Regions from separate parts of the Dactylosporangium sp. NPDC000521 genome, predicted to be linked through region 4. Evidence: riboswitches for the same ligand, from Rfam matches in the RefSeq annotation. Region 4 holds a riboswitch; each other region holds the start of a gene.
What was found. A riboswitch is a leader RNA that binds a small molecule or an ion and turns the genes downstream of it on or off. The one in region 4 is predicted to bind cobalamin.
Positions count from the first base shown of each region.

Region 1: linked by a shared signal. The riboswitch ahead of metE (5-methyltetrahydropteroyltriglutamate--homocysteine S-methyltransferase) and the one ahead of ACFY3L_RS32525 (VWA domain-containing protein) in region 4 are both predicted to bind cobalamin.
Region 2: linked by a shared signal. The riboswitch ahead of ACFY3L_RS24390 (ribonucleoside-diphosphate reductase subunit alpha) and the one ahead of ACFY3L_RS32525 (VWA domain-containing protein) in region 4 are both predicted to bind cobalamin.
Region 3: linked by a shared signal. The riboswitch ahead of ACFY3L_RS04500 (CbtB domain-containing protein) and the one ahead of ACFY3L_RS32525 (VWA domain-containing protein) in region 4 are both predicted to bind cobalamin.

Region 1 is NZ_JBIAYW010000007.1:330,054-335,804, reverse strand. It holds gene ACFY3L_RS24410 (PadR family transcriptional regulator) at 1-380, opposite strand, end outside; gene ACFY3L_RS24405 (hypothetical protein) at 463-1,467, shown strand; gene metE (5-methyltetrahydropteroyltriglutamate--homocysteine S-methyltransferase) at 1,734-3,971, opposite strand; cobalamin riboswitch at 4,086-4,299, opposite strand; gene ACFY3L_RS24395 (ribonucleotide-diphosphate reductase subunit beta) at 4,419-5,465, opposite strand; gene ACFY3L_RS24390 (ribonucleoside-diphosphate reductase subunit alpha) at 5,456-5,751, opposite strand, start outside.
Region 2 is NZ_JBIAYW010000007.1:323,998-329,748, reverse strand. It holds gene ACFY3L_RS24390 (ribonucleoside-diphosphate reductase subunit alpha) at 1-1,802, opposite strand, end outside; cobalamin riboswitch at 1,927-2,147, opposite strand; gene ACFY3L_RS24385 (SGNH/GDSL hydrolase family protein) at 2,307-3,050, opposite strand; gene ACFY3L_RS24380 (hypothetical protein) at 3,271-3,852, opposite strand; gene ACFY3L_RS24375 (C39 family peptidase) at 3,862-4,764, opposite strand; gene ACFY3L_RS24370 (DUF4118 domain-containing protein) at 5,024-5,751, opposite strand, start outside.
Region 3 is NZ_JBIAYW010000001.1:943,028-948,778, forward strand. It holds gene ACFY3L_RS04485 (hypothetical protein) at 1-178, opposite strand, end outside; gene ACFY3L_RS04490 (hypothetical protein) at 251-850, shown strand; gene ACFY3L_RS04495 (hypothetical protein) at 1,080-2,126, shown strand; cobalamin riboswitch at 2,206-2,337, shown strand; gene ACFY3L_RS04500 (CbtB domain-containing protein) at 2,374-2,589, shown strand; gene ACFY3L_RS04505 (CbtA family protein) at 2,604-3,335, shown strand; gene ACFY3L_RS04510 (zinc-ribbon domain-containing protein) at 4,070-4,285, opposite strand; gene ACFY3L_RS04515 (hypothetical protein) at 4,279-5,220, opposite strand; gene ACFY3L_RS04520 (PadR family transcriptional regulator) at 5,217-5,537, opposite strand; gene ACFY3L_RS04525 (DNA-3-methyladenine glycosylase family protein) at 5,559-5,751, opposite strand, start outside.
Region 4 is NZ_JBIAYW010000011.1:38,572-44,322, forward strand. It holds gene ACFY3L_RS32525 (VWA domain-containing protein) at 1-1,259, opposite strand, end outside; cobalamin riboswitch at 1,294-1,492, opposite strand; gene ACFY3L_RS32530 (hypothetical protein) at 1,539-2,390, shown strand; gene ACFY3L_RS32535 (hypothetical protein) at 2,466-3,251, shown strand; gene ACFY3L_RS32540 (hypothetical protein) at 3,266-3,640, shown strand; gene ACFY3L_RS32545 (copper resistance protein CopC) at 3,666-4,412, opposite strand; gene ACFY3L_RS32550 (hypothetical protein) at 4,500-4,955, shown strand; gene ACFY3L_RS32555 (hypothetical protein) at 4,952-5,751, shown strand, end outside.

The DNA.
Region 1 (5,751 bases), on a different contig from region 4:
GCGGCGATCAGGCCGGCGGGGTCGTCGCCGCGGCGGGTGAGCAGGGCCAGCTTCGCCAGCAGCGTGGAGCGCATGTCCCGCACGTGCCGGACCGGCTCGTGCAGCCACTCGGCGACCGCCGCCGATCCGGCCGGGGTGATGGCGAGGATCGAGCGTTGCGGGCCGCGGCTGCCCGCCTCGGTGGTCTCGACCTGGAGCAGGGCGAGCCCGGTGAGGCGGTCCAGGCAGCGGTAGACGATCGGGCGGGGGATGTGCCACACCCGGCCGAGCGCGCCGTCCTCGGCGGTGAGGGCGGCGATCGCGAAGCCGTGGGTGGGCCGCTCGTCGACGACGGTGAGCACGACCCAGTCGGCGAGGGACAGCGACGGCAGCTCACCCATCGCGTCAGCCTACGGCGCGGGGTTCCGTCCGCGTCGCATCCTCAGTAGTCTCATTGCGACTACCAGTTCAGGGAGGTGCGGCGTGATCGCGGGGCACCTCGGCGACGGCACGCCGATCCACGCGCCGGTCGGCGTCCTGCTCAGCGACGGCGACCGCGTCTGCTGCCACCTGTGCGGGCGCTGGTACCTGTCGGTGGCCAGCCACCTGCGGGTGCACGGCTGGACCAAGGCCGCCTACATCGCCGCGTTCGGCCTGGAGGTCGGCAACTCGCTGGCGGGCCGGCTGACCCGGCAGCGGCGCGCGGAGGCGCTGCGGGCCCGCCAGCGTCGCGAGCCGGCCGTCCAGCAGGCGCAGGCGGCGGCCCGGGTCCGGGCGCGCAGCGGCGCCCTGACGGCCGCCGCCGCAGAGGCCGCCCGGGGCCGGCCGCATCCGCAGGAGCGCCTCGCGAAGACCCTCGCGGCCCTGGCGGGTGTTCGCCCCGCGGCCCGCGCCGAAGGCAACCGGCAGCGGTCCGAGCAGCACCTGTCCGACGTCAGCGCGAAGGTCGCGGCCCAGTTCGGGTTCGCGTCCTTCGCCGGCTACGTCCGGGACCGTCTCGCGAGCGGACGGAGCCTGGCCGCGATCAGCCGCGAGGCCGGGCTGCACAAGGACTGGCTGTCCCGGCACCTGCCCGCGATCGCGCCGGACCTCGCCGCGCAGCGCACGCGGATCCGCACCCACCCCGGCGATGCCCGGCTGCTGCCGGCCGCCCGGGCCGCCGGTCATGCCGGCGTCGGCGCGTACCTCCGCCACCGCCACCTACGGCAACACCGCACGGTCGCCGCGATCGCCGCCGAGGCCGGGGTGACGCGCTGGTCGGTCCTCGCGGCGATGGAGCGGCACGGCATCGCCGCGGTCCCGCACGCGACGAAGCGGCACCGGGCCGCGAGCCGCAGCTCGAGCGCCGCCGCACCGTTCGGCTTCACCTCGGTCGCCGCGTACGCGGCGCACCGGCGAGCGGAGGGCGCGACGTGGCGGGCCCTGGCCGCCGAGTCCGGCCTGCCCGAGTCCACGCTGCAGCGGCACGCCTCGGGCCGGGGCGCCTGACGGCGGTGCACCAAGAGCGTCCATTGTGGACGGCGACGGCGATCCGGAGCCGAGCCGGACGGCCGCCGCCGGGCTGAGCACATCCAGGACCTCCCAGGAGAACCCGCCCGGGAACGCCTTGTGGAAGATGCGGTGCGAGGACTCCAACGACTCCTGGCCGGTGCGGTAGAACGGGCCCTCGCCGATGAGGATGCTCATCACGCTGTGCCGAACGGGGCCGAGCGGGCGCCTCGGAGTGAGGCGCCCGCCCGGGCGGTAGTGGATCGTCAGTCGCCGCGCAGTTCGGCGGCGGCCGCGACGAGGCGCCGCAGCGACGCCTCCACCTCGGCGTAGCCTCGGGTCTTCAGGCCGCAGTCGGGGTTGACCCAGAGCCGGTGGGCCGGCACGGCGGTGACGGCACGGCGCAGCGCGCCGGCGACCTCGTCGTGGGACGGCACGCGCGGGGAGTGGATGTCCCACACGCCCGGTCCGACGCCGCGGCTGTACCCGATGGCGGCGAGGTCGTCGAGGACCTCCATTTTCGAGCGGGACGCCTCGATGCTCGTGACGTCGGCGTCGAGCGCGTCGATGGCGGTGATGACCTCGCCGAACTCGGAGTAGCACAGGTGCGTGTGGATCTGCGTGCCGTCCGCGACGCCGCTGGTCGCCAGCCGGAACGAGCCGACGGCCCAGTCGAGGTACGCCTTCTGGTCGGCCTTGCGCAGCGGCAGGGTCTCCCGCAGGGCGGGTTCGTCGACCTGGATCACGGTGATCCCGGCCGCCTCGAGGTCGGCGCACTCGTCGCGCAGGGCGAGGGCGACCTGGTCGGCGGTGTCTGCCAGGGGCTGGTCGGTGCGCACGAACGACCAGGCGAGGATGGTGACGGGGCCGGTGAGCATGCCCTTGACCGGCTTGCTGGTCAGCGACTGCGCGTAGGCCGACCACTCGACGGTCATCGGTGCCTTGCGGGCCACGTCGCCGTAGATGATCGGTGGGCGGACGCAGCGGGACCCGTACGACTGCACCCAGCCGTGGTCGGTGGCGGCGAACCCGTCGAGCTGCTCCCCGAAGTACTGCACCATGTCGTTGCGTTCGGGTTCGCCGTGCACGAGGACGTCGAGACCGAGGTCCTCCTGCAGGCGGATGACGCGCTGGACCTCCTCGCGCATCCGGACGGTGTATCCAGCCGCGTCGAGGGTGCCTGCCTTGACCGCGGCGCGGGCCTCGCGCAGCTCGGCGGTCTGCGGGAACGACCCGATCGTCGTGGTCGGCAGGTCCGGCAGCAGCAGCCGCTCCTGCTGCACCCGCGCCCGGACGGCATAGGAGCCCCGCCGCCGGTCCGCCGGGGACAGCGCGTCGAGCCGGGCCCGGACCGGCGCGTCGCGCCATGCGGCGGGGACCGGCGGCAGCGGCGCGGGCAGGTGGGCGGTGCCGTCGCGGACCGCCCGGCCGAGCAGCACGACCTCGTCCACCTTCTGCCGGGCGAAGGCGAGCCGCTCGTGCAGCGCCGGGTCGAGCCGGGTTTCGACGGACAGGTCGACCGGCACGTGCAGCAGCGAGCACGACGTGGACACTGCGACGTGGTCGGCCAGGGCGGTGACGGTCGCGCCGCGGACGGCCGCGGTGCGCAGGTCGGTGCGCCAGATGTTGTGACCGTCGACGAGCCCGGCGACGATCGTCTTCCCACCGAGCGGTCCGGACGCGGCGAGGCGTTCGAGGTTGCCGGGGCCGGCGACGAGGTCCAGGCCGATCGCCTCGATCGGGGTCTGCAGCAGTGCCGGGAGGGCGTCGCCGAGTTCACCGAAGTAGGTGGCGACGAAGAGCCGCGGCCGATCGGTCAGCGAACCGAGGCGGGTGTACGCGCGGCGCAGCCCGTCGATCTCCTGCGGGGTGCGGTCCGCGACGTACGCGGGCTCGTCCAGCTGCACCCAGGTCACGCCGGCCGCGGCCAGGACCGTGAGGATCTGCGCGTACACCTCGACGAGGTCGTCGAGCCGGGCGAACGGGTCCGCGCCCTTCGCCAGGAGCAGGAACGTCGCCGGGCCGACCAGCACCGGCCGGGTGGTGATGCCGAGACGGCCCGCTTCCGCGACCTCGCCGAGGGCCTTGACCGGGTTGGCCGCGAACACGGTGTCCGCGTCGATCTCCGGCACCAGGTAGTGGTAGTTCGTGCCGAACCACTTCGTCAGTTCCATGGCCGGCTCGGCCTCGACCCCGCGGGCCATCGCGAAGTACGTGTCCAGCTCGGACAGGCCGAGCCGGGCGAACCGGGCCGGGACCGCGCCGACGGCGACGGCGGTGTCCAGGACGTGGTCGTAGTAGGAGAACGTGTTGGACGGGATCGCGTCCAGCCGGGCGTTGCGCAGCGTCTGCCACACCTCGGCCCGCAGCCCGGCCGCGGTCTCGTCCAGGACCGCCGCGTCGATGCGGCCCGCCCAGTACGCCTCGACGGCCTTCTTCAGCTCCCGGTTCCCGCCGATGCGCGGGTAACCGAGGACGGTGCTCTGCCCGAATGCGGTGCTCACCACAGGGCTCCTTCCCTCGAAGTCGCGACGACCTCAAGGGAGGGGAGGAGGCAGGGGACGGCGCGTCCCGCTTCCGCCCTGACCCTCCCGAGGGGTCGCCGGCGGCGCACACCGGTCGGTGTGCGCGGTGCGGGCAGGTCTTCGGACTCGCGGGCATGACCACGGATGGTCGCCTACTGGCCGTCGCTTCCCAGACCTCACGGTCCAGTGCTCGATGACGGCGGTCGTTCCCACTCACCGCTGCGGGGCAGTCCCGGTGTCGCACCGGGTTCCCTCTTACGACGCCCCGTCCTCACGAACGGCGCGAACCAGCACTGCCGACCATCCTACGGGTGCCCGGCGGTTCCGGAACCCGGCCACCCACCATGTGACACAGCGATTCGTCACAACTGTGCGGTGCCGCTGCCGTCCTGCGCGACGCGGCGCAGGACGGCAGCGGACCGCCGGTCAGAAGTCGTCGTCGAAGCTGACCGTGCCCGTCACGCCCACCTGGTACGCGGAGACGCGGCGTTCGAAGAAGTTCGACAGCTCCTGCACGTCCTGCAGTTCCATGAACGCGAACGGGTTGCGGCTGCCGTACAGCGGCGCGATGCCGAGAGTGGCGAGCCGCCGGTCGGCGACGTGCTGCAGGTATTCGCGCATGTCGGGCAACGACATGCCGGAGATGCCCTGTTCCAGGAGGTCGGCGGCGAACTGCACCTCGCACTCGACGGCCTCGGCGAGCATCTGCCGGACCTGGTCCTGCAGGTCAGCGTCGAACAGGTCGGGCTCCTCGGCGCGTACGGTGTCGACGACGTCGAACGCGAACGCCATGTGCATCGACTCGTCGCGGAAGACCCAGTTCGTGCCCGAGGCGAGGCCGTGCAGCAGGCCGCGGGAGCGCAGGAAGTACACGTAGGCGAAGGCGCCGTAGAAGAACAGACCTTCGATGCACGCGGCGAAGCAGATGAGGTTGAGCAGGAACGCCCGCCGGTCGTCGCGGGTCTTCAGCTCGCGCAGCTCGAAGATCGAGTCGATCCACTTGAAGCAGAAGTCGGCCTTACGGGCGATCGACGGGATGTTCTCCACCGCGGCGAACGCCGCGGACCGTTCGGCGTCGTCGGTGACGTAGGTGTCGAGGAGGTTGAGGTAGAACTGGACGTGGACGGCCTCCTCGAACAGCTGCCTGGAGAGGTAGAGCCGGCCTTCCGGGCTGTTGACGTGCTGGTACAGGTTGAGCACGAGGTTGTTGGCGACGATCGTGTCGCCGGTGGCGAAGAACGCGACGAGGCGGGACACGAGGTGCCGTTCGGCGGGGGAGAGCTTCGTCAGGTCGGCGAGGTCGCTGTGCAGGTCGACCTCCTCGACGGTCCAGGTGTTCTTGATGGCGTCCTTGAACCGGTCGAAGAACCGCGGGTACCGCATCGGCCGCAGCGTCAGGTCCATGCCCGGGTCGAGCAGCGTCGGCCGCACGCCGGCGATCAGGCGGGGTTCGGGGATGGCGGTCACTGGCATGCCTCGCACGATTCGGGGTTCTCCAGGGAGCAGGCGAGCGCCTCGGCGCCCGGGACGGTGAGCAGGGGCACGACAGCGGGCTTCACCGGCGCGACCGCCACGGTGGCCTGCTGGATGCGCGTGGCCGGGCGGGACCGCAGGTAGTACGTGGTCTTCAGGCCGGCCTTCCACGCGTACAGGTACATCGAGGAGACCTTGCCGATGGTCGGTGCGCTCATGAACAGGTTCAGCGACTGCGACTGGTCGACGTAGGCGGCGCGGGCCGCTGCGAGGTCGATGAGCGCCC
Region 2 (5,751 bases), on a different contig from region 4:
CTGGCACGCAGCGCGGCCCAGCGCTCGCCCTCGGCGGGCGCGCCCCACAGGTCGGGGTGCAGCGCACCGCCGGCCGCGCGGGTCTCGGTGAACGCGGGGTGCGGCCCGAACCGCTCCGCCAGCTCCGCCGAGGTCTCCAGCGCGGTCAGGTAGATCTCCTCCTGGACGCGGGTCGACAGCTTCCGCGCGGCGGGGGAGTCGAACGGCAGCCGCAGCGTGAAGAACGCGTCCTGCAGGCCCATGAGCCCGAGGCCGACCGGCCGCCACCGCGGGTTGGACGCGGCGGCCTGCTGCGACGGGTAGTAGTTGATGTCGATGACCCGGTCGAGGAACACGACCGCCGTGCGGACGGTGGCGCGCAGCTTGTCCCAGTCGATGCCGCCGGCGCTCTCGCTGGTGAGGTGCGCGCCGAGGTTGATCGAGCCGAGGTTGCACACCGCAGTCTCGTCGTCGCTGTTGACCTCGAGGATCTCGGTGCACAGGTTCGACAGGTGGATGGTGTTGCCGGGTGCGCCCGTCTGGTTGGACAGCGTGTTGGACCGATCCTTGAACGTCATCCACCCGTTGCCGGTCTGCGCCAGGGTGCGCATCATCCTGCCGTACAGATCCCTGGCCTTGACGGTTCTCACGGCGTGCTTCTCGGCCGCCCGGTACGCCTCGTCGAACGCCGCACCGAACAGGTCCGGCAGCTCGGGAGCGTCGGACGGGTCGATCAGTGACCAGTCGGCGTCGGCCTCGACCCGGCGCATGAACTCGTCGGGGATCCAGTTGGCGAGGTTGAGGTTGTGGGTGCGGCGGGCCTCCTCGCCGGTGTTGTCCCGCAGCTCCAGGAACTCCTCGACGTCCGGGTGCCACGGCTCCAGGTACACGCACGCCGCGCCCTTGCGCCGGCCGCCCTGGTTGACCGCGGCGACCCCGGCGTCGAGCGTCTTGAGGAACGGCACGATGCCGTTGGACCTGCCGTTGGTGCCGCGGATCAGCGCCCCTCTGCCACGGATCCGCGACCACGAGATGCCGATCCCGCCGGAGAACTTCGACAGCTTCGCCACCTGGTGGTAGCGCTCGTAGATCGAGTCGAGCTCGTCCCTGGGCGAGTCGACGAGGAAGCACGACGACATCTGCGTGTGCGCGGTGCCGGAGTTGAACAGCGTCGGGGAGCTCGGCAGGTACGCGAGCGAGGACATGAGCCGGTAGAAGCCGATCGCCTCACCCGGCGTCGTGGACAGCCCGCAGGCGACCCGCAGCAGCCAGTACTGCGGCGTCTCCACGACGAGCCTCGACGAAGGGTGGCGCAGCAGGTAGCGGTCGGCGACGGTCCGCAGCCCGAAGTACTCGAAGCGCAGGTCGCCGTCCGGGTCGACGGCGTCGTCGAGCTTGCGGGCGTTGCGGGCCACGAACCCTGCCGTGGCGTCGCTGATCAGGCCCTGCTGGTGCGCGTGCCGGACCGCCTGGCTGAAGCTCGCCACGCCCTGCCCGCGGACCTCCTTGTCGACGTACGCAGCGAGCAGCCTCGCCGCCAGGCGTGAGTACTGCGGCTCCTCACCGATCAGCTCCGCCGCCGTCTGGATCGACAGCTTGTCCAGCTCCGCCGTCGTCGCACCGTCGTACAGGCCGCTGATCGTCTTCGTCGCGACCCGCAGCGGGTCGACCTCGTCCAGGTCGGCGACCCACCGCTCGACCGCCTTCACGATCTTGTTGACGTCGACCGGCTCCAGCTCGCCGTCGCGCTTGCGGACCCGCATCGCGTGCCGCCGCTGCTCCGGCGCCTTCCCCGTCGCCACCTGGTCCTGCGTCACCGTCATGTGTCCCCCTCGTCGCCTGCTCATCACCACCGGACGAGCGCAGGGGGAAGCCGCCACAGAAGGGCGCACAGCGCCCGGCGATGGCGTCAGCCGTCCCACGCGGCATCCGACCACCGCACGCCGTCCCGGCGCACGGTGCGCTGGCAGGTCTTCGGACTCGCGGGCATGACCCAGGATCGATCCGGGGCCGCCTACTGGCCGTCGCTTCCCAGGCCTCGCGGCCCAGTGCTTGATGACGGCGGTCGTTCCCACTCACCGCTGCGGGGCAGTCCCGGACTCACACCGGGTTCCCTGTTGCCACGACCGCCCCGGAAGGGCGGCCGAACCAGCTGCAAGCGACACCATATATGGGTGCGGGTCGGAATTCACAACCCAAGATGCTGTGCCGGCGTGTCGCGCCGTGCGCAGGGCCCTCAGCCGCGGCGACCACCCAGGTCCGCCAGTCCGGCGGGGTGCGCCTTATGCCGCAGGGTGTAGGCGGTCACCCGCGAGGCGCCTGCCCGCTCAGGAGACGCTGGTCCATGCCGGATACTTCGCCGCGCGTCCGTCGCCGGACGAGCGGCCACGGACCCGGCGCAGCACCCACGGCAGGACGTGCTGGTGGTAGTACCGGGCCTGGACGATCAGCCCGCGGGACGCCGCCGCGGTGTCGTCGAGCCGGTGCTCGGCGTCGGCGACACCCAGGGCGGCGAGGACGAGGCCCGCGACCCGGCGGTGGCCGGCGGCGTTGAGGTGCAGCCGGTCCGCCGACCAGTACCCGGCCCGGCGCAGCTCGGTGTCGCCGAAGCAGTCGACGAACAGCACGCCGTGGCGGGCGGTCAGCTCCCGTACCGCCTCGGTGAGCTGCTCGGCGCGGCGGCGCAGCACCCGTCCGAGCGGCAGGTGGTCCGACGGGTCGGCGCCGCTGAGGACCATGAGACGGACCCCGGCTTCGTCGCAGCGCTCGATCGCCCCTTCGATGAGCCGCACGAGGTACGGAAGGTCCGCGCCGCGGCGCATCATGTCGTTGCCGCCGCCGTTGAGCGAGACCAGCGTCGGCGGCGGCGACATCGCCAGCGCGGCGTCCAGCTGCGTGGTCACGATCGGCTCGAGCAGCCTGCCCCGGATCGCCAGGTTGGCGTACTGCCACTGCGGGTCGGCGGCGCCCAGCGCGGCCGCGACCAGGTCGGCCCACCCGCGCGGGATGCCGTCCGGCCGCTCGTCGCCCATGCCCTCGCTGAAACTGTCCCCGATCGCCACGTACCGCATGACCCGACGATACCGAGCCGATCATCGCGGCCCGATCAGGGTTGTCCGTACCGGAATCTTCCGGAAATGTATTGACGACATCGAATGGGCGCAGGCTGGTAGAACCTGGTGTCCGGCACGGCGGGAGACCGGACGCGGCCGTGAGCCGCCGGTCTCCCGCTGTGCCGAGCCGATCGCGCTGCTGAGAAACGGTGCGGTAGGGCCGGCCGGGCGACGACCGTCAGGCCGGCGGTGGCGGGGGAAGCGACGGCCGGGACCGGGCGTATTCGGCGAGGTCGCTGAAGAACTCCGCCGTGGACATGCTCTTGCCTTCCTTGCCGATCGGTGACGGCTGCAGCGGCACGAGCAGGTCCTCGGCGGACGAGTGCAGCCACAGCGCCGTCAGGTACAGGCTGGGAACGCGCAGCAGGCGCAGCTCGAAGCCGGCCGCCTCGAGCTTGGGCAGCTTCCGGACGACCTTCATGGCCTTGTCGGTGGCGTCGACGAACGGACCTTCGTTGACGTTGGCGAACCGCTGGGTCCCGTCCGGTGCGGGCATGGTCTCGGCGCTGGCGACGACCTGCCCGCCCGATTCGACGAGATAACGCCAGCCGGCCGGCTCGGCCCGGTCGAGGCCGCCTCCCGCGGCGATGTCGTCCGCCCCGAGGGTGAAGACCTGATGCGGGCTGGACACGTCCAGCTGGTCCGCCCGGGCGCCGCGGAGCGCCTTGGTGTGGAAACCACCGTGGGCGGCGATGGTGTGCAGCCTGGATTTGACGTGGTCGTGTGCGCCCGACGGCGGTTCGGGCAGGTGCAGCGGCATGTGGTCCCCTCAGCGCTTGGTGGTGTACGAGTAGCGCCACGTCCCGATGTTCTGGTATCGGGCGCAGAAGTCGTCATAGGTCCAGGTGGAGCTGCCGTAGCCGGGATCGGCGACAGTGACGTACTCGACGCCGTTGATCTGTTTGCGGCCGTGCACCGCCAGGACGTGGGAGTTGCCGTCCCGCCAGACGACATCGGCGATGAACGGTGCGCCCTTGGCGAGCTCGTCGGAGATCTGCGCGACGGTCAGCGTGGTTCGCAGATCCTGATTGAGCCGCCCGAGGCGCTGCATCGGGGTCTGCGGCCAGTTGCCCCGGTTGCATGCTCCGGCCCCACCCGCACCGCAGCAGTCGTTGCGTCCCCACTCGGTGTTCGCCAGCGTGCATTGCGTGAGAGTGGTGGCCGGATTGTAGAACTTCTCGACGCTGACCGTGCACGCCGACCAGCACCAGTAGGTCTGCTGCTGTCGCTCCATCACGAAGTCCAGCAGCTGGTCGTCGCGGGCCAGAAAGAACGATTCGTGCGCACCGCCGTTAGCGTTGAGCTGGCAGTTCACAATTCCGCCGCCGCCGTCGGTGCGGGTGGTGACGCCCGAGCCGACCAGGCGCAGAAATGTGCCGGGAAATGCGGTCGACTCGAACGAGAATGAGCCGTTCGACTGGGCCCGGAGGTTGAACTTGTGGTTCGCGCCGCCGTTGGCGTTGAACTGGCAGTTGACGGTCCCACCACCGGCTCCGGTGGTGGGGACCCCGGTGCCGTCCATGCGCAGGAACACGTTCGGGGAGGCGACCGATTCCACCGAGTAGGAGCCGTCGGCCTGGGGGCGGAGCACGAATCGTTCCTTGGCACCGGCATTCAATTGGCAATTGACGGTGCCGCCCGGTCCGGCACCGTTCACCGAGGTGCCGTCCATGCGGAGGTACACGTTGTCAAAGAACGTGGATCTGATGGTGATCGGCGCACTCCCGAGAGTCGCTAGATCGGCTTGCGTCAATGGCACAGTGACCTCTCCTTTGGTTTCGGAATGTCATTGACCTTAGCCGGAATCAATATCTCATTCGACCGTTGTGGCGTTGATGTGCTCTCGGGCGCGTGTTGCGACGAAAGTGGATAGAACGTGCCAACAGCGCTGAGAATCGTCATGTGTGGGCATTGAGCCGCCGGAGCGGGAGTCAGGTCCGGCGCTCGTTCGCGCCCCGAGCGCAGCCCGGCAGCGTGGCGGAAGAGCACCGCGCCGCGCGCGGTGGAGCGCCGTGGACGTCTCCGTGTTCGAGGTTTCCGTGATGGAGCGGGATCTCGGCCGTCAGGGTCGTTCCGTGCCTCGGCGGGCTGACGACGGTCAGCCGGCCGCCCAGTGCTTCGACCCGGTCCTGCAGGCCGATGAGCCCGGTGCCCAGGCTCATGTCGGCACCCCCGACGCCGTCGTCGCGGATGGACAACCGGATCGTCGTGTCGTCCGCCCTCGCGGCGACGAAGACGACGGACGCCCGGGAGTACTTGGCGGCGTTGGTCAGTGCCTCTGCCACGACGAAGTACGCGGCCACTTCGACCCGCTCGGGCAGGCGCTGCCCGATGTGCAGGTCGACCTCGGCCGGCAGCGGGTTCCTGCGGGCGAGGGCCCTGAGGGCCGGCGCGAGACCGCCCTGCGACGACAGCGCCGGGTGGATGCCGCGGCTCAGCTCGCGCAGGTTCTGGTGCATGTCGGTCAGGCCCTGCACGCCCTGGCGCAGCAGGTCGCGGACCGTGGTCAGCTCGGCCGGCACGGCGTCGGCGGCCATGCGCAGTTCCAGCGCGAGCGACACGAGCCGTTGCTGGGCACCGTCGTGCAGGTCCCGCTCGATCTTGCGGCGCGCCTCGTCGGCCGTGGTGACGAGCCGGGCGCGGGAGATGATGAGCTGGG
Region 3 (5,751 bases), on a different contig from region 4:
CGTCCCGGCCGAACTCGCTCGGGTCCCGCCCGTCGATCTCCGCGGCGAACTCCTCGACCTCGAGGATCCAGCCTTTGCAGTCGACGTACGGCCAGTCGTTGCCGGCCGGACCCAGCTCGAGGTCCAGCGCCGCCAGCTCCTGCTCGGTCGCGGCGAAGTAGTCCATCATCACGCCCACGGACCGACATTATCGCGGCCCGTCGATCCCGGCAGCGCTCGGCGCCGCTCACCCGCGAGCTATCCTGCCGGCATGGACGCGCTGCGGCTGCACCATGCGGAGCTGGAGAAGCTGGCCGGCGGGGAGGAGCTGCGGGCCGCCGTCCACTGCCGGACGGCGTTCGGCGGCGAGCGGCCGCGGCGCTCGCGGCACGAGCTGGAGCAGCTGGTGGCCGGCGCCCCGGCCGAGGTGCGGGACGCGGCGGTGGCGGCCCTGCGGGACACGCCGGACGCCGAGCCGGAGCAGGCGTGGGAGCGGGTCGTCGCGGTGCTCGTCGGCGCCGACTCGGTCATCCGGGTCGAGGTCGACAAGGCGATCGGCGGGTATGCGGTCACCGGGCCCGCCGACTCGTGCGCGGTGCAGCTGGACCGGAGCATCGGGGACGCGTCGATGGTCCACTGTGTCGTCACGGACCGGCGGCTGGTCCTCGCCGACATGGACGACGACCTGCGCGGCTTCCGGCTGCGGGCGGCAGTGCCGCGCACCGCGGTCCTGCGGGCCCGGCGCGACGGCAGGTTCCTCCAGCGCGGCCGGGTCGTCGTCGACTTCGCCGACCTGTCACAGCTGGCGCTGCTCACCGGCGTGTTCGGCACAGGCCGCGCCGACGCGCTCGTGGCCGCGCTCGCCGGATAGGGCCGGCCGCCACCAGGCGGAGGCCGCCGCGCATCCGGCGCGACGTCTCGTCCGGATGCCTGCTGCCGGTCGGCGGCGGATGGCGACGGTCGGGCCGAGCACGCGCACGCGGCAGCCGCGCCGGCTCGCAGGACGGCGCCGCCGCCGACAAGCACCACCCACGGGCGTCCACGCGGCATCCCGGGTCACGGGGCAGCAGCGGCAAGGCATCGGCTGCTATAAATGCGGCGTGAAGCGACGGCACATGGGGCTACTCGTCCGGATCGTCCTGGCGGGCGTCCTCCTGCTCGCCGGATGGCAGATGGTGGCGGCCGGCACGAGCACCGCCGCGCAGCGGCAGCAGGAGTCGGCGCAGCGCATCGCGGACTACACGCCGACCTGCGACGGCAAGACGATGCGGCCGCTCGACACGTGCCTGGTCTACGGCGGCACCCGTGACGATGGCGGCACCTACCAGCAGATGGTCGACCGGTACGCGAAGGAGAACTCCCCGGAGGCGATCGCCGGGCAGGACCGGGCGTGGCGGATCCTCGGGTCCGCGGCGCTGCTGCTCGGCGGGCTCGCCCTGCTGTTCTTCGTGCTGTCGCTGGTCGAGGTGGTCCGGTTCGGCGCCGACGAGCCGCTGGCGGTGATCGCCCCCTACCAGACCCGATGCTTCATCTTCGTCGTCGCCGGCGTGATCGCGGCGATCGCGTGGGGCGTGGCGTTCACCTCCGGTGGCACCGGCTCCTGGATCACGGGCGGGGTCGGCACGCTGTTCTGCCTGTTCGCCGGCGCCGGGGTCGTGTCGTCGCTGCGGACGCGCATCGGCCGGAAGCGGTGGGCGAAGCGGCGCGGCTACACGTTCGAGCGGTCCGACCCGGTCCTGGCGCTGCGGCTCGGCTGGTCGCAGTTGCAGCCGGCCGCGGGCGCCGTCGTCACCGGCACGTTCCGCGACCGGGCGTTCCACGTGTTCGACTTCGTCGAGAAGGACCGCCGGCACACGGCGCTCGTGCTCGCCCTGCCGGGTGAGGTGCCGAGCCTCTCGGTGCAGCCGAGGAACTCGGCCGGCGCGCGGCTGACCGGCGCCACCGGTCAGCACTGGGCGGATCACGGTCCGCAGGTCGCTGCCGCCGCGGACAAGCACTACCCGTGGGCGTTCACGGCGAACGGCAGGCTCATCCGGGCGAAGTACGCCGAGTTCCTCAGCCCGACCGGCGCGTCCCTCGACCGGCGGCTCGACGGCCTGCACAAGGTGGGTACCGATCTCGCCGCCCTCACCCCACCGAGAACTTGATCACCCTTGCGCCGGCCGCCGGCCACGCTGACCAGCGGCGCGGCGCGCGATTCTCGTGCCCGAATCGGCCGTTCGATTGACACGCTGGTACGCCGTCCGTACCGTCCGAAACGTACACGTGACAGTGAACGGAAGCCGGTGCAAGCCCGGCACGGTCGCGCCGCTGTAACCACGCAGGTGGGAGTCAGACCCGGGCACGGTCACGACAACGCTCGATGGGACGCGAAATCCCGCAGGAGGCTGCATCATGGCATCGATCTCGGCTCTTCCCACCCCGGCCACCGCACCGGCCCCGATCCCGCTGCGGCAGATCCTGCCGTGGGCCACGTTCGGCGTCGTGCTCGCCGTCGTGCTGCTGTACTTCGTCGGCGCCGAGCAGGGCATCACCTCGGTCGTGTCGGGTTCGACGGTGCACGAGTTCGTCCACGACGGCCGGCACCTGCTCGGCTTCCCCTGCCACTGAGCCGGGGCGCCAGCATGTTGAATGCGCGGACGCTCCTGGTCCGCGGCATGATCACCGGCCTGGTCGCCGGTGTGGCCGCGTTCCTGTTCGCCTACCTGTTCGGCGAGGGCCCGATCAACGACGCGATCGCGTTCGAGGAGGCCCACGCCGCCGACCATGAGCACGGGCCGGTCAGCCGGACCGTGCAGAGCACGCTCGGCCTGGCCACCGCGTCGGTCGTGTACGGCGTCGCGCTCGGCGGCCTGTTCGCCATCGCGGTCGCGGTCACGATCGGGCGCATCGGCCGGCTCAGCGCCCGCGCCACGGCCGCTGTCGTCGCCCTCGCCGGGTTCGTCGGGGTGGCGCTCGTGCCGTTCCTGAAGTACCCGGCCAACCCGCCCGCGACCGGCAACGCGGACACCCTGCAGCAGCGGACCGGCCTGTACTTCCTGATGATCGTCATCGGGGTCGCCGCCGTGCTCGGCGCGATCGTCGTCAGCCGGTCGCTGCAGCCGCGCTTCGGCACGTGGAACGCGACGACCCTCGCGGTCGTCGGCGCCGCGGCCGTCGTGGGGGTCGCGATCGCCCTGCTGCCGGCGGTCAACGAGGTGCCCGACGGGTTCTCCCCGGTGCTGCTGTGGCGGTTCCGGCTCGCGTCGCTCGGCACCCAGGCGGTCACCTGGGCCACGCTCGGCCTGCTGTTCGGCTACCTCACCGAGCGCAGCCAGCGCCCGGTCGTGTCGGACGCGCACCCGGTGGCTGTCTGACCGATTCGGTTCCTTGAAGGCGGCGGAGCGGTGTTCCGTCGCCTTCACCGTTTCCCAGGCCCGCGGCGTCAGCTCTCCCTTCGCCGAGGATGACCCGCACCGGCTCCTGTCAGCGGGCCACTGCGACGCCGCCGCCTCACCCGTTTCGCGGCGGCTTCCGGTGTGCGCGCGGATCCTCCGTCGCCGACGCCCCGATCAACCGGTCGACGGCCACCTTGAAGCAACCTTCGCGGGACAGCGGTAGGCCCGGCGCTGGGCGGCGCCTCCCGGCCTCGGGCCGCGACAGCCCGCTCGCGGATACGCCCGTCCGCGGCGGCAGCGGCTCTCTGGTCAGCCCTCGGCGGCGGCGCACTCCCGCGGCCGCGTGCCGGCCCCGTCGATGAGCCGCTCCACCTCGGCGCGGCGCACGCCCGACCACGGCCGTCGCTGGTGCACACCCGATTGCCGACTTCCGGTCGCCAGTTGCCGGTAGCCCACGAACCAGGCCGCCACGCCGCCGTTCAGCGGCCGTGCGCAAGGGCAGCCCTCGCGTGACCCACCCCACCACCGATCGCTGGTCCTTCCCAAACCAGCCGCACGCCCCCGCCCTCAGCGGCCGCATGCATGGGCGACCTTCGCGGTGCGTGCCTGGTTACCGATTGCCGGATTGCTGGCAATCGGTAAAGAATTCCTGGTCGTGATCGATGCGTCGGCGGTGCCGGCAGAGCACCGACGGGTCCGTGGCCGGCTGGGCTTCAGTGGATGTTGCCGGGGTCCACGTCGCGGGAGGTGCCGCAGGCGGTGCACTGGACGGTGTGCTTCACCCGCAGCGGGATCAGCGGGATGAAGAACAGCGACAGCTTCAGGACGCGCTTGTAGAGCGGGTGGGCGGCGGTGTTGCCGCAGTGAGGGCAGCGCAGGGTCAGGGTGCGCAGGTGGGTCGCGCGCCAGCCCCAGCCGAAGATCAGCACACGGCCATCGTAGCGGCGCGGCGTCGGGTCGTGACGGCGGCGGCCGTGAGGGTGAGGGCGGACAGGCAGGCGAGGAAGAGCATCGCCACGTATGGGTCCTGGACCTCGATGCGGCTGTTCGCGAGGTCGTCCGCGGGGGTCAGGGCGGCCGGGACGAGGTCGGGGATGAGACGGGGCGGGCCGTACACCGACAGCAGCACGACACCGCTGAACACCAGCAGCGGGGCGAGCACGCCGACGGACAGGGCCGCGAGGACGCCGCCGCGGGCGAGGAGGGTGGCGGCGACGCCGCAGCCGATCGTGAACAGGGCGCCGCCGAGGTTGGTGGGCAGCGGCGGGAACGCGACCTGCAGCGCCAGCCAGACCCCGGCGGCGGCGCACGCGGCGGCGACGCCGGCGGACAGGGCGCGGCCGGTGACGGCGGTGCGGGCGGCGGTCAGGGCGAGGAACCCGATCAGGTAGCTGGTCAGGAGCACCGCGAAGACCGGCACGACGGTGCGGGCCTGCTCGTCGGGTGGGCCGTGGTGGCCCGCGGCGGCGGCGAACATCGCGGTCATCGCGGCGACCAGCAGGCAGCCACCGGCCCGGACGGCGCGGGCGGTCCGGCCGGCGGCGACCGGGCCGAGCGCGCGGGCCGCCAGGGCGACGGCGAGCAGCAGCGCGATGACGCCGACGACGCCCCACCGCAGCGGCTGGTACGCGATGCCGGCCGACCACCGCAGCACCCCGGCGAGGACGGTGACCGCCGCGAGCGGGTGGGCGAGCGTCCGCAGCACCGCCGGCTGGCGGAGGACGGCGGCCGCGCACCCGAGGGCGTGGCCGCGCCGGTCGGGGCCGGGCGGGATCGCGGCGGACTCGGCCAGCATGGCGCGGCCCCAGTCGCGGCGGGACGCGGGCAGCAGCCGCACGACGATCGCGAGCAGGGCGGTGCTCACCAGGCGGCCCTCGGCTCGGTCCGGGCAGGCCGGACGGGCGCCGTGGAGGGCGCCGGTTCGAGCGAAGCGGCGGCCGTCACGCCCGCGCCGGTCAGCCGGTACAGGTGGCGCGGCGGCCGTCCGTGCGGCGGGTCGCTCTCCCAGGACGCCTCGAGCAGGCCACGGTCGGAGAGCCTGATGAGGATCGGGTAGAGGGAGCCGGCTTTGAGCCCGACCTCCTGGCCGAGCTCGTAGCCATACCGCCACTGGGCGGGGTCCGCGGCCAGCGCGCGCAGCACCGCCGCGGTCTGTGGGGATGGGCGCCTGGCTCGCTGCACGAGCTAACTCTACCTATGTAGTCAAGCGGCCGCGCGGGCCCGCCGTTCGGCGGCGTGGATCAGGACGGAGCACCACATCCGGTACGGCCTCCAGGCATCCGTCACGCGGGCCAGGTCCTCGTCGGTCGGGGCGGCCGGCAGGTCGTACCGGCGACGCATCCCGGACAGGGTCATCTCGTCGCCCGGCAGCGCGTCCACGAGCCCCGCGCCGCGC
Region 4 (5,751 bases):
TCGGCACCGGCACCGTCGGACAAATCCGAAGAATCGGAAATATCGGGAATGCTCGGCAAGGGAGGAGAGCTGGGAGGGGTTGCCGCGGGCGGGGCACCGCCAGCAGGGCCGCCGTCCGGAGCGTCACCGTCGGGGCCGCCGCCAGGACCGCCGCCGGAGTCAGGACCACCGCCGGAGTCAGGGTCACCGCCGGAGTCGGGGTCCCCGTCAGGACCGCCGCCGGTGTCGGGGTCGTCGTCGGGGCCGTTGAGCTCCTGGTCGAGGATCTCCTCCAGGCGCTCCTGGTCCGCGCCCGGCGGGTCCAGGGGGTCGCGGCGGCGCCGGTGCGGCAGCGCGAGCCGGGCCGCGTCCCGCAGGTCGTCCTTCGTCACGACGGTCCGGCCGTGCCAGGCGGCGACGGCGACCGCCGTGCGGGCCACGACGATGTCGGCGCGCAGGCCGTCCACGCGGTACGCGATGCAGATCCGCGCGATCCGGTCCAGCTGCGCGTCCGGCAGCGTGACCCGGGGCAGGAACTGCCTGGCGGCGGCGATCCTGCCGGCCAGGGCCGCGTCCTGCTCGACGTAGCGGGCGGCGAACCCGGCGGGGTCGTTCTCGTACTGCAGCCGCCGCCGCACCACCTCGGCCCGCGGCTCCACCGTGGCGGGCGCGGCGACGCCGACGACCAGGCCGAACCGGTCGACGAGCTGCGGCCGCGGCTCGCCCTCCTCCGGGTTCATGGTGCCGACGAGCAGGAAGCGGGCGGCGTGCTTGACGGAGACCCCGTCGCGCTCGACGTGGGCGCGGCCCATCGCGGCGGCGTCGAGGAGCAGGTCGACGAGGTGGTCGGGCAGCAGGTTGACCTCGTCGACGTAGAGGACGCCCCGGTGCGCGGCGGCGAGCAGGCCGGGCTCGTATGCCTTCACGCCCTCGCCGAGGGCCCGCTGCAGGTCGAGGGTGCCGACGACCCGGTCCTCGGTGGCGCCGACGGGCAGCTCGACCAGCGCGGCCCGGCGCCGGGCGGCGGGCGTGTCCACGGTGTGCGGACCGTCGGGGCACGACGGGTCGGGAGACGAAGGGTCGCAGGCGAAGCGGCAGCCGGCGACGACGTCGACCTCCGGCAGGAGCGCGGCGAGGCCACGCACGACGGTCGACTTGGCGGTGCCCTTCTCACCCCGGACGAGCACCCCGCCGATCGCGGGCGACACGGCGGTGAGCAGCAGGGCCAGGCGCAGGTCGGGCAGGCCGACCACGGCCGAGAACGGATACGGCGACGTCACGGGCACATCCTCCTCGAGCGGGTCCGCGCCCGCTGGGTCATGGAGCACGAGCGGCTGGAGTCTCCTGACTCCCGGATCGCCGCCATCCCCCGACCTTCCGGCTTGCGGCCGTGGCCCTTGCGCTGGAGGGTGACTCCCCGGTCACAGTGGCGGGACCGTCCCAGATTCGCACTGGGTTCCTCCCTATGACCGCTCGGGGTTCATCGTGTCCCACCGCTCCCAGTGACGTCAACGTGACCCAAATCCTTCGGGCCGGGCACGACCGGCCGAACAGATGACATGTGGAGGAGCGCCGCGCACGCCGCCCTGTGCGTCGTGCTGACCCTGGGCCTGCTCGTGGCGTCCGTACGGCCGCGCCTGCCGCCCCTGGCGCCGGAGACGAGCGTGGCGCCGCCGGGCACCCGGGCCATGTGGCTGTGGGGGCGCGAGCCGCCGGAGGCCGTCGTCGGCTGGGCGAAGGCACGCTCGGTGACGACGATCTTCGCGTACTACGACCCTCGCGCCGACGTGACGGAGCTGACCCGGCTGCGAGCGCTGTGCGACGACGCCGGGATCACCCTGGACGCGCTCGGCGGCGAGCCGGCCTGGACGACCGACCACGCGACCGCGCTCGACTGGGCCCGGGCCGCCGCGGCGTCCGGCCTGTTCCGGGGGCTGCACGTCGACGTCGAGCCGTACCTGTTGCCGACCTGGGAAGAGCGGCACGCGGCGCTCGCACCGCAGCTGCTGCGACTGCTGGACGAGCTGTCGCGGATCGGCCCGCCGGTCGAGCTCGACGTGCCCTTCTGGCTGCCGACGGTGCAGGTCGGCGGGGAGAACCTGGCCGACGCCGTGCTCGCCCGGGTCGACGGCGTCACGGTGATGAGCTACCGCAACACCGCGACCGGCGGCAACTCGATGCTCGGCGTCGCCGACGACCTGCTGCGGCGGGCCGGGAAGGCGGCGAAACCGGCCCGGCTCGGCGCGGAGACGCAGGCGCTCGGTGACTGCCCGCACTGCACGTTCCACGGCGGCACGGACAGCGCCATGCGGGCCACGCTCAGTGACGTCGACCGGGCCGCGCAGCGCTACGCCGCGTTCGAGGGAATCGCGGTGCACCAGTACGACACCTGGACAGCGCTCACCGGCTAGCTCAACCGGCCGCCGGCCCGGCCGATCTGGACTGCGTCATCAGGCAGCCATCATCAACAGAGAAGGACCTCTCCGATGCGCCGTTCAGCCTCGATCGCCCTGGCCTGTGCCGCCGGCGCGGCCGCCATCCTGCCCGCCGCGTCGCCCGCCAGCGCCGCGACCCCGGACCTGGGCCTGGTGGTGCCGCTGCTTGCGCCGATGCTGCCGGGGCAGTCGGGCTGGGTGGGCACCCTGTGGGGCGCCGCCGACGACGTCTGCGACGTGCGGGTCACCGCCTCCGGCGCGGGTCTCACCATCACGTACCCGTCGAACACGCAGAGCTACTCGTCGCTGTCGAAGGGCGACTCGCTCGCCGCCGGGCACGTGGACTACGTCGCGTTCAACATCAGCGTCGCCACGAACAAGCTCGTGTCGCTGAACCCGGTGACGCTGAACTACTCGTACACCGAGAAGGCCGGCGGCGCGACCACCTGCACCGGCACGAAGCGCACCGGCTCGCAGGTCGCGACGCTGCCGGTCGTGTCGGTCACCGGGGACGCCGTCACCCAGAAGACCTCGTCGGTGACCGTGCCGAAGAAGACCCCGGTCTGGACGCAGCTGGTGTTCCAGGCGCGCAAGGGCGGCGTCGACGACCTGCGCGTCACCGTCTCCGGCGGCCCGGCTGGCCTGGTCGTGAGCTACCCGCAGGAGCGCGCGTACACCCAGCCCAACCAGGCCGCGGCGCTGCCCGTCGGCACCGACGACTTCGCCGCCGTGAAGTTCGACGCCACGAACGTGGCCGTGGGCACCTACAAGCTGACGGTCAAGCAGACGTACGCCGGCATCACCGACACCAACGACCTCACGCTGGTCGTCGTCTGACGGAGGGACCTGCCATGATCCGCTCGAGAGCGCTGCTCACCATCGCCACCCTCGCGGTCACCGCCGGCCTGGCCGGCTGCGGCGACGAGGGCGCGAAGACCCCGGCGAAGATCACCGCACCGTCGGCCGGACCGTCCGCCAGTGCGCCGTTGGCACCCGAACGGATGGAGGCGATCTTCCTGGACACGACGGCGGCGCACCTGTGCTCGGTCCAGTCGCGGGTCTACACCGACCCGGCGGCGATGGCCGAGGCGTACGCTAGCAAGCCCCTCTACACCGGGCTCGCCGACGCGCAGGTCGAGCAGTACCAGCAGCGGGTCATCGCCGACCCCGCGTTCGCCGGGCGGCTCACCGCGCAGATCCAGGCGACCTGCGGCACCTCCGGCTGACCGGGTCCCGTCGCGGCCGTCCTCCTCACCGGAGGGCGGCCTTGCGGCGTTTCTTCTCCGGCTGCACCGGCGCGCGCCTGGCCGCGAGCCCGACCATGAGGCCGACACCCACGATGAGCAGGGCCGGGATCAGCCAGTCGGTGAGCACGAACGGCGTCTTCACCGGCGCAGGCACCGGCGGCTGGGCCTGCTGCGGGCCCTGCGTCGGTCCCTGTGTCGGCGCGGCCGTCGGTGGGGCGCCCTCCTTGTTGAGCGCGCGGGTCAGCGCCTCGGACGGGCCGGTGGCCGGCGCGGTCCAGCCCGCCGGCGCCGGCGTCACCGGACCGCTGTAGGTGAACCGCAGCTGCCCCTTCACGGCCTCGCCGTCGGAGGCGACCGTCTGGTAGGCGGCCGTGTAGAGGCCCTGCTCCGGCCAGTGCGACACCGGCACGAGCGCGGGGAAGCCGGTGTTGTACGACCTGGGCTCGAACTTCCCGTCGACCATGAAGTACTCCTGGACGGGCTTGTCGAGCCGCTTCGGCTCCCCGGTCCGCCAGCCGCCCTCGACCCGCAGCCCGGACGGCGCGGTGACCGTGAACCAGGCGAACGACGCCGGCTGCTCCGTGAAGTACAGCGCCACCTCGGCGCGCGGCTTGTCGACGGTGCTGTCCTGCACCGGGTCGGACATGGCCAGCTGCCCGTGGGCCGAGGCCGGGTGTGCGGGCAGGACGACGCCGAGCACGGCGACGAGCGCCAGCACCGCGATCTTCGACGCGCTGACAACCGATCGCATCGGCACATGATGCCGGGTTCCCCCATGAGCGACAAGACGCTAAATTCACAGCCCTGACAAACCCCCCGTCACCTCGGGAGCCTCTCCGTGCCTGCAGCTCGTGCCACCGTCCTCGCCGCCGCGCTCGTCCTGGCCCTCGCGGGGTGCTCCGCCGACCCTGAAGCACCTGCTCCGGCGCCGTCCACCACGACCGCGACGGCCGCCGCCGGCACCGACGCGCCGTCGCCGACCACGGGCACCTCCTCGGCACCGCCGTCGCCCGTCGCGACCGTCGCCACCGTCGACAAGGAGATCGTCGTCACCGTCGCGAAGAAGAAGGTGACGCCGCCGACCGGCCGGGTCGAGGTCGCCAAGGGCAACCTGGTGCGGATCACCGTCACCTCCGACGTCGCCGACGAGCTGCACGTCCACGGCTACGACAAGAGCCTGGCGTTGCCGGCCGGGGCGCCCGCGTCGCTCGAGCTGCGGGTCGACCGGACCGGGCTGTTCGAGGTGGAGACGCACGCGTCGCATCTGGTGCTCTTCCAGCTCGTGGTCCGTTGAGCACGGACCTCGCGCCGGTCCTGGCCCACGGTGTCGGCGGCCGCCAGGACCTGCCGCTCACGCTGGGCCAGCTGCTGGCCGGCGCCGCCGCCGCGCTGATCGTGTCGTTCCTGGTGCTCGGCGTCGCGTGGCGCACCCCGCGGCTCGACCCCGCCGCCGGCCGGCCCGTCCCGGCCCTCCGGGTGCCCGCCGTCCTCCCCCGGCTCCTGGGCATCCTGCTGCTGGCCGTCCTGGCGTGGACGTTCACGCTGCCCGACACGGCCGACAACCCGGCGGCCGGCATCGTGTACGTGCTGTTCTGGGTCGGACTGGTGCCGCTGTCGCTCCTGCTCGGCCCCGTCTGGCGGGCCCTGAACCCGCTGCGCACGTTGTCGCTGGGCTTCGCCGCCCGCCGCCCGCTGCCCGACGGCCTCGGCTACTGGCCCGCCGCCGCGGGGCTCTTCGCGTTCGCGTGGCTGGAGCTCGTCGCCCCGGACCGGGCCACCCTGCCCGTCCTCGGCACCTGGCTGGCCGTGTACGCCGTGGCCATGCTCGCCGGCGCGTTCGTCTACGGCCCCGACTGGCACACCCGCGGCGACGCGTTCGAGGTGCTCAGCGACCTGGCCGGCCGGCTCGCCGTGATCGGCCGCCGCCCCGACGGCACGCTCGCCTGGCGCAACCCCCTCGACGGCATCGCCGGCCTGCGCCCCGCACCCGGGCTCGTCGCCGTCGCCGTCGTCCTGCTCGGCGCCACCTTCTACGACGCGATGTCCGGCGCGCTCTTCTGGCTGCGGTTCACCCAGGAGAACGGGCTGCC